One region of the Duganella sp. HH101 genome, then DNA from elsewhere that is predicted to be linked to it. Evidence: predicted binding sites of a transcription regulator. Region 1 holds the regulator's gene; the other holds the start of a gene.
The links. Region 1 encodes sigma-54, which starts transcription at its own class of promoters, with help from an activator protein. Its sites were predicted from a motif close to TGGCANGNAANCTGCTTT; they were not measured.

Region 1 (4,323 bases):
AACGCATGGAAACCGCCAGCCCGGTGGCGCTGGAGCTGGGCAAGACCACCGCCACCGGCGTCGGCATGAAGGCCAACAACGCCACCCGCCAGGTGCAACTGGGCGGACGCGGGCAGCTGGTGATGCCGCCGCGCGACGCCCGCTGACGAACCCAATACGATGAATGGAATGACGATGAAGAAATTGATACTCTCGGCCACGATGCTGCTGCTGGCGATGACCGCCGCGCACGCTGAAAAAGCCGACGCCAACAAACCGACCACGATCAACTACGACGACCTGCAGATCGACGACGTCAAGCAGATCAAGACGCTGATCGGCAACGTGGTGCTGACGCGCGGCACCTTGCTGATGAAGTCGCCGAAGGCGGTGATGACCACCGACCCTGAGGGTTATGACTTCGTCGTGCTGACCAGCACGCCGGGCACGCCGGCCACCTTCCGCCAGAAGCGCGACGGCGCCGGCGACCAGTGGGTCGAAGGCGAAGCCGAACGCATCGAATACAGCAACAAGACCGACCTGGTCAAACTGTTCTCGAAAGCCAAGATCCGCCGCCTGGAGGGCGGCCGCCTCAGCGACGAGGTCGACGGCGAATTCATTTCCTACGACAGCCGCAAGGAACAGTTCGCGGTGAAGAACAGCGTCACCGGCGAGAGCAAGCCGGGCGCCGGCCGCGGCACCATGGTGATCCAGCCGGTGATCCGCCCGGCGCCCGCGCCAGCCGCGTCGACCCCGCCTGCGACGGAGAAGTAAGCATGGAAGCATCCTGCGGTAGCACCCTGATCGTGCGCGGCCTGCAAAAGACCTACGGCAAGCGCCAGGTCGTGCACGACGTGTCCCTGCAAGTGGAATGCGGCGAAGTGGTGGGTCTGCTCGGCCCCAACGGCGCCGGCAAGACCACCTCGTTCTACATGATCGTCGGCCTGGTGCCGTCGGACGCCGGCAGCATCGATATCAGCGGCACCGACATCTCCTCGCTGCCGATCCACCGCCGCGCCTCGCTCGGCTTGTCCTACCTGCCGCAGGAAGCGTCGGTGTTCCGCAAGCTGACGGTGGAAGAAAATATCCGCGCCGTCCTCGAAATCCAGAAAGTGGACGGCAAGCCTTTATCCAAGGCTGCCATTGATGAACGGCTCAATACCCTGCTGGCCGATTTGCAGATCGAAAAGCTGCGCGAAAACCAGGCGCTGTCGCTGTCGGGCGGCGAACGCCGCCGCGTGGAGATCGCGCGCGCGCTGGCGACCAACCCGCGCTTCGTGCTGCTCGACGAACCATTCGCCGGGGTCGACCCGATCGCCGTGATTGAGATCCAGCGCATCGTGCGCTTCCTCAAGGAACGCGGCATCGGCGTCCTCATTACCGATCACAATGTGCGCGAGACGCTGGGCATCTGCGACCGCGCATATATCATCAACCAGGGCACGGTATTGGCTTCAGGCCGGCCAGACGACATCATCGCCAACGAATCGGTGCGTCGCGTGTATCTGGGTGAACACTTCCGCATGTAAAACCCATGAAACAGTCTTTGCAACTGCGCACGTCGCAGCACCTCGCGCTGACACCGCAATTGCAGCAGTCGATACGGCTGCTGCAACTGTCGACGCTGGAGCTGCACCAGGAACTGGAACAGCTGCTGACCGATAATCCGCTGCTGGAGCGCCTCGACGACCCGCTGGACCGCTCGCTGCGGCTGCTGTCGGACGGCGCCATCAGCCAGCAAGCCCCGGTCGGCGATGCGCCGCCGGAAGGCCCGCCCAACGCCCAGGAAGCGCCGGCCGCCGACGCCGACAACTACGACGGCCCGGCCGCCGACACCGAGAGCACCAGCAGCGACGCCGATGTCGACTGGAGCGACGCCGGCCGCAGCAAGGCGCCCGACGACGAGGACTCGCGTCCGCAGCTGGAGGCCAGCCACTGCACGCTGCGCGAGCACCTGATGGAGCAGATGCGGGTGACGGTGCTGGAGATGCGCGACCGCGCGCTGGTCGAGCTGATCATCGACGCGCTGGACGAAAACGGCTACCTCGAAGAACCGCTGGAGGAAATCCTGGCGCGCTTGCCGGAAGAGCTGGAGATCGACCTCGACGAACTGCGCACCGCGCTGTCGCTGCTGCAAAGCTTCGATCCGATGGGCGTGGGCGCGCGCAACGCGTCCGAGTGCCTGGCGCTGCAGATCAAGCGCCTGCCGGGCATACCGATGGTGACGCGGCGCATGGCGCTGGCCATCGTGGAAAACCACCTGACCTGGTTTGCGCAGCGCGATTTCAACAAGCTCAAGAAGGCGCTGCTGTGCGACGACGAGGATTTGCGCGAGGCGCAAACCGTCATCCGCCAGTGCAATCCGCATCCGGGTTCGGCCTTCGCGTCGGACGTGTCGGACTACGTGGTGCCGGACGTGATCGTCAAGAAATCGCGCACCGGCTGGCAGGTCAGCCTGAACAACGACGTCATGCCGCGCCTGCGCGTCAACGCCATGTACGCCAACCTGCTCAAGCAGGGAAAAGGCGAGGGCGCCATGGGCGCGCAGCTGCAGGAAGCCAAGTGGCTGATCAAGAATATGCGCCAGCGTTTCGACACGATACTGCGCGTCGCCCAGGCGATAGTAGAAAGACAAAAGAACTTTTTCTCGCACGGCGCGGTCGCCATGCGCCCCCTTGTGCTTCGCGAAATTGCTGATACACTGGGTCTACACGAGAGCACTATTTCTCGTGTAACAACTCAAAAATATATGCTGACCCCGCATGGCATGTTTGAGTTGAAATATTTCTTTGGTAGCCATGTCGCCACCGAAGCGGGGGGGGAAGCAAGTTCGACGGCGATACGCGCACTCATCGTGCAATTGACAGGAGCAGAAGACCCGAAAAATCCTTTATCCGACAGTAAGATTGCGGACATGCTGGGAGAACAAGGCATGGTGATTGCGCGACGAACTGTTGCCAAATATCGCGAAGCGTTGAAAATCCCGCCAGTCAGTCTCCGCAAGTCTTTGTAGTTATTCTGGTTCCTGCGCGCCCGGCAGTAATGGGCTACGCACTAACCGTAAGAAGCGACATTATCTCTAGGAGTGTGTATGAATCTCACCATCAGTGGACATCATCTCGAAGTGACCTCGGCCATCCGTGAATATGTGCAGAACAAGCTTGAGCGCGTCACCCGCCACTTTGATCAAGTGATTGATATTGCTGTCATCCTGACTGTAGATAACCTTAAAGAGAAAGAGAAACGCCAGAAGGCTGAAATCAACCTGCGTCTGTCGGGCAAAACCGTCTACGTGGAAAGCCTGTCGCAAGACCTGTACGCCGCCATCGATACCTTGATCGACAAGCTGGATCGGCAGGTCATGAAGTACAAAGCCAAGGTCCAAGAGCACGGCCACGATGCGATCAAGCATCTCCCGGATAGCTACGAACCCGCTGCCGCCGCCCTATAACAACGGCCCCGGCACCATCAAACTAAGGGCGCAGAGGCGCCCTTTTTTGCGCCCGGATAGTTTAGAGTAAACGTTTTCCAAATGTCTTCTGATGGGAGTGGCATGAAACGAACTAAACTATTTACAGCCTGGCTGCTGGCGCTGGCCGCCCCGGCCGCGCTGGCGTGCACCGCGCCGCCGCCGGCCGTGATCGATATCGACGCCAACAGCTATTACTCGGATGCGCATCACTCTGTCATCGATCCGGTGCTGCGGGCACGCAATATCGCCAACACCAAGCCCATCGACGACTTCCTGGCCGACGTGGCGAAAAACGCCAGCCTGGGCAACGCCGCCTGCGCGCTGGGCTGGCTGGAGAGTTGGGCTGGTCAAAAGGCCTTGTTGGGCAAACTGTCCAGCGAGCAGGCGTGGTATGTGCGCAAGTGGACCCTGGGCGGCATGGCGCTCAGCTATGCCCGCGTCAAACCGGCCGCCGGCGCGGCGCAGCAGCAAGCCATTGAAAGCTGGTTCAAGACGCTGGCCGACGCCACCATGGCGCACTCCGACGCGCACAAGGGCACGCGCAACAACCATTACTACTGGGAAGGACTGGCGGTGACGGCGGTGGGCGGCGTCACCGGCGACGAGCGTTATCTGGGCTGGGGCCGCAAGGTCTTCGAGCATGCGATGGGGCAGGTGGCGGCCGACGGTTCACTGCCGCCGGAAATGGAGCGCGGAGCCAAGGCGCTGCACTACCATGTGTTCGCCGCCGTGCCGCTGGTGATGAGCGCATCCATCCTGGACATCCGCTCGCCCAAGCTGGACCAGCTGATGCGCTTCACCATCGCCGCCGCGCAAGACCCGTCGGCGATGGAGAAGGCCACCGGCTTTGCGCAGGAGCGGGCCAACGGCAG
Region 2 (4,323 bases), on a different contig from region 1:
GATTTCTACGACATCGATTCGGTCGATGTCACGCGCGGCCCGCAAGGCACATTGGGCGGCAAGGGCGCCAGCTCCGGCGTCGTCAGCATCAACACCAAAAGGCCGTCGTTCTACCCGAGCGCCGACTACCAGATCACCTACGGCCAGCGCGACACGCTGATCGCTAAAGCCAATCTGGGCGGCCCGATCATCGAAGACCTGCTGGCATGGCGCAGCTCCTTCCTCGTCGACCGCAGCCGGGGCTACTACGTCAACAACTTCGACAGCAACTACAGCCTGTATAACAAGAACCGCGTCAGCGGCCGCACGCAGTTCCTGTTCACACCCAGCGCGGATTTCAATGCGCGCGTCAGCTTCGACCTGGAACCGCACGCACCACAGGTGCAGAATGGCCTGACCTTCTACAAGGACCAGCCGGACCGCTTTGCCGACGGCTCGCTCACCGACCCTAGCGGCACCACGGCGCGCGCCAAGCTGGCCGGATACACCGCCGCCACCGGCGCCTTCACGCCGGGCCGCGCATGGTTTGCCGGCCGCGATTTCAACGGTTCGCCCTACACCTACGACAAGAACTACATCGGCGACAACAACCTGAACTTCAACGAGAACCAGGGCCAGACGGTCCACAACAAGGGCGGCCAGATCGACCTGACCTGGAACCTGGCCAATCACACGCTGAGCTCCGTCACCGCCACCCGTAAATACACCTTCGACGCCCACAACGACGAAGGTACGCCGTTCGACATCAACCGCAACGGCGGCGGCGGCGTCGATTACCAGCAGTTCAGCCAGGAGCTCAAGCTGAAGTCCAAGCCGGGCGGATCGTTCGACTACGTGGCCGGCCTGTTCTACCTGAAGACGGAGGATGACATCGCAGCGAAAACCGGCTGGGGTTCGGATGCCGGCGCATGGTTTGCCACCACCGCGCAGTACAACACGCTGGACCGACTGGCGGGCGCCAACCGCGGCGCGGGCCTGGCGCTGCTGAAGGATACGCTGGACGATGCAGTCACCAGGGGCGACACCATCGTCAACACCAAGAGCACCGCCATCTACGGCAACGCCACCTGGCGCGCGACCGACGCCATCAGCCTTAACGGCGGCTTGCGGCTGACGCACGAGAACCGCACCACCACCGACGTCAAACTGCTGACCGCCAACGGCGCCGGCGCCGCGCTCAATCCGGTCGCGGTGCGCGGCGTATCGCTGGGTGGCTTCAACTCCACCGCCACCGGTGCGCTCGCCGCCGGCAACAGCGCGGCGCAGGCTGCGCTGGCGGACGCGGTGGCCAGCCGCTACTTCGGCGCCGCCTCGTATGGCGCGCTGACCGCCGCACAACAGGCGCAGGTGGCTGCTGCCAAGGCGCTGCGCGCCGGCCAGATCGGTCAACTCATCGGCGGCATCACCAGCCACTACGACGATAACCTGGTGACGGCCACGCTGGCGCCGAGCTACCGCTTCAACGACAACATCACCGGCTACACCTCTTGGCAGTATGGCGAAAAGTCCGGCTCCGCGCTCAACGTCAACGGCCTGTCCGCCAACGTGCGGCCCGAGAAAACCAACGCGTTCGAAGTGGGCCTGAAATCGAGCCTGCTGAACAACACGTTGATACTCAACGCCGACCTGTTCCAGATGAACATCCGCGACTACCAGTCGACGGTACGTGTGGTGGACGACTTCACCACGCAAACCAATATCGCCAACGGCCAGGCCAATCCGACCGCCTACGTGACGGCGCAGGGCAATGTGCCCAAGGTGCGGGCGCGCGGGCTGGAGCTGGATGCGGTCTACTCCGGCATCCAGAACCTCAGCATCCGCGTGGCCGGCGCCTATACGGACGCGCGCTACATCAGCTTCCCGCTGGCCGCCAAACCGGACGAGCAAGCCTACCTGACAGCACCCTACGTCGACCAGAGCGGCCTGACGCTGCCGGGCGTGGCCAAGTGGACCGGCAACGTCGGCGCCGAGTACCGCATACCCGTATGGGCCAACAAGCAGTTCCACGCCAGCTTCAATACCGCCTTCACCAGCCGCTATAACAACACGGACACGCTATCCGACTACGGCTACGTGCCTGGGAACGCCATCACCGACATCGCCATCGGCCTCACCACCAAGGCCGGTTTCGACGTCAGCCTGATCGTGAAGAACGCCACCGACAACCGCAAGCACGAACCGGCATGGACCAGCTATTCGCCGAATCCGTATCCGCGCTGGTTTGGCCTGAGCTTCAGCGGCAAGCTGTAATCGCAGCAGCGGCCTGCTGGATATTCAACAGCAGGCCGCTGCAACTGACCGCGCGGCAGCAGGCGCTCCTGCTGCCCGCAGAAGAATTCCCAGTTAAATCAAGTACATGAGTGTCAGGCGACTGCTGGTCCGATAGTTGCTATCTAAAGCAGTGATGCCTTATCTCGTCCACGCATACAGAAGGAGCAAGTCAGTGAACAAGCCCGCAATAAAGACGCTATCGATCGCCGTGCTGCTAAGCTTTTCCGCAGTGCTGTCGGCGGCGCCCGACGACACCCCCAAGGCCGCAGCGCCGGCAAACAGCAAGGCCTGGGCATATACAACGCCACAGCAGCCGGCCGCCCCTATCGTTAAACAGAAAAGCTGGGTACGCACACCGGTCGATGCTTTCGTGCTCGCCAAGCTGGAGGAAAAAGGCCTGAAGCCGTCGCCGGACGCAGACCGCGCCACCTTCATCCGCCGCGCCACGCTCGACACCTGGGGCCTGATCCCGACGCCTGAGGAAGTGCGCGCCTTCGTCAACGACAAGTCGCCGGACGCCTACGAGAAGCTGGCGGACCGCCTGCTGTCGTCGCCGCACTACGGCGAACGACAGGCGCGCCGCTGGCTCGACCTGGCGCGCTACGCCGACAGCGCAGGCTTCCAGAACGACACCACCCGTCCAAACAACTACCGCTATCGCGACTACGTCATCACCGGCTTCAACGCCGACAAGCCGTTCGACCGCTTCATCAAGGAGCAGCTGGCAGGCGACGAGCTGTGGCCCGATAGCCAGGAAGCCAAGATCGCCACCGGTTTCCTGGCCGGCTATCCGGACAACTCGAACTCGCGCGACCTGGTGCAGCGTAAATACCAGATCGCCACCGACATGACGGACCTGGTCGGCGAGACCTTCCTGGCCGCCACCGTGGGCTGCGCGCGCTGCCACAACCACAAGGCGGACAAGGTTAGCCAGAAGGAGTACTTCCAGCTGCAGGCCTTCTTCGCCAACACCAGCTTCGACGAAAAAGCCCCCGCCATCAAGGGCGATGCCGAACTGGCGTACGAGAAGCAGCAGACCGCCTACCGCGAAGCGACCAAGGATATCCGCGCGCAGCAGAAGGCCATCCTCGACACCATCCGTACGGTGGCCGTCAAGTACCACAAGGAGCGCTACCTGACCGACAGCCGCGAGGCGATCTTCAAGCCTGAAGCCGAATGGACGGCGATGGACCGCTGGGTGAACTTCCGCCTGAAAACCGTCAGCACCGACCAGGACGTGGTGGCCTATCTGAAACTGACCGCCGAGGACAAGGACAGCGCGGACTACAACCCGGCCAACGTCGACAAATGGAAGCAGTATCAGAAGCTGACTGCCGATCTGAAGAAGTTCGAGAAGCTGAAGCCGGAGAAAGGCAGCCTGACGCTGACCGCCGCCACCGAGCTGGGTCACGCCGACTCGCCGCCGACCTTCGTTCGCTTCGGCGGCGTGCATGAGCGTCCGACCGACGAAGTGCAACCGGCGCTGCCGGTGCTGTGGGCGGGCGCCAACGCCAAGCTGGATATCAAGCCCACCGCAACCTCGTCCGGCCGTCGCACCGCGCTTGCCAACTGGCTTGCCAGCGCCGACAACCCGCTGACGGCGCGCGTGTTCGTCAACCGCGTGTGGAGCCAGTACTTCGCCAACGGCATCGTCGCCTCGGTGGCCGACTTCGGCCGCGCAGGCCAGAAGCCTACGCACCCGGAGCTGCTCGATTACCTGGCGACCGACTTCGTCAAGCAGGGCTGGAGCGTCAAGAAGCTGCATCGCCAGATCCTGCTGTCCAGCGTCTACCGCCAGTCCTCCGGTCAGCGCGACGATGTGCTGAAGGTCGATCCGGACAACAAGCTGCTGGCGGTCTACCCGCGCAAACGCCTGGAAGCCGAAGAGATCCGCGATTCGCTGCTGGCCGCTTCCGGCAAGCTGGAAGACAAGATCGGCGGCCCTGCCGTGTTCCCACCGGTACCAGCCAACTTCAACGCCGGCAACCTGTGGACGCCATCCACCGATCCCGCTGAGCAGAACCGCCGCAGCGTCTACGTGTTCGTACGCCG

Region 2: DUGA2_RS14585 (DUF1549 and DUF1553 domain-containing protein) is a predicted target of sigma-54. The motif match lies at 2,376-2,393, and genes of this name have one in related genera.

The regions. Positions count from the first base shown of each region.
Region 1 covers NZ_LRON01000018.1:83,907-88,229, forward strand. Annotated here, with positions in the region: gene lptC (LPS export ABC transporter periplasmic protein LptC) at 1-146, shown strand, start outside; gene lptA (lipopolysaccharide transport periplasmic protein LptA) at 175-753, shown strand; gene lptB (LPS export ABC transporter ATP-binding protein) at 756-1,508, shown strand; gene DUGA2_RS24175 (RNA polymerase factor sigma-54) at 1,514-2,992, shown strand; gene hpf (ribosome hibernation-promoting factor, HPF/YfiA family) at 3,071-3,430, shown strand; gene DUGA2_RS24185 (alginate lyase family protein) at 3,533-4,323, shown strand, end outside.
Region 2 covers NZ_LRON01000008.1:57,232-61,554, reverse strand. Annotated here, with positions in the region: gene DUGA2_RS14590 (TonB-dependent receptor domain-containing protein) at 1-2,250, shown strand, start outside; gene DUGA2_RS14585 (DUF1549 and DUF1553 domain-containing protein) at 2,444-4,323, shown strand, end outside.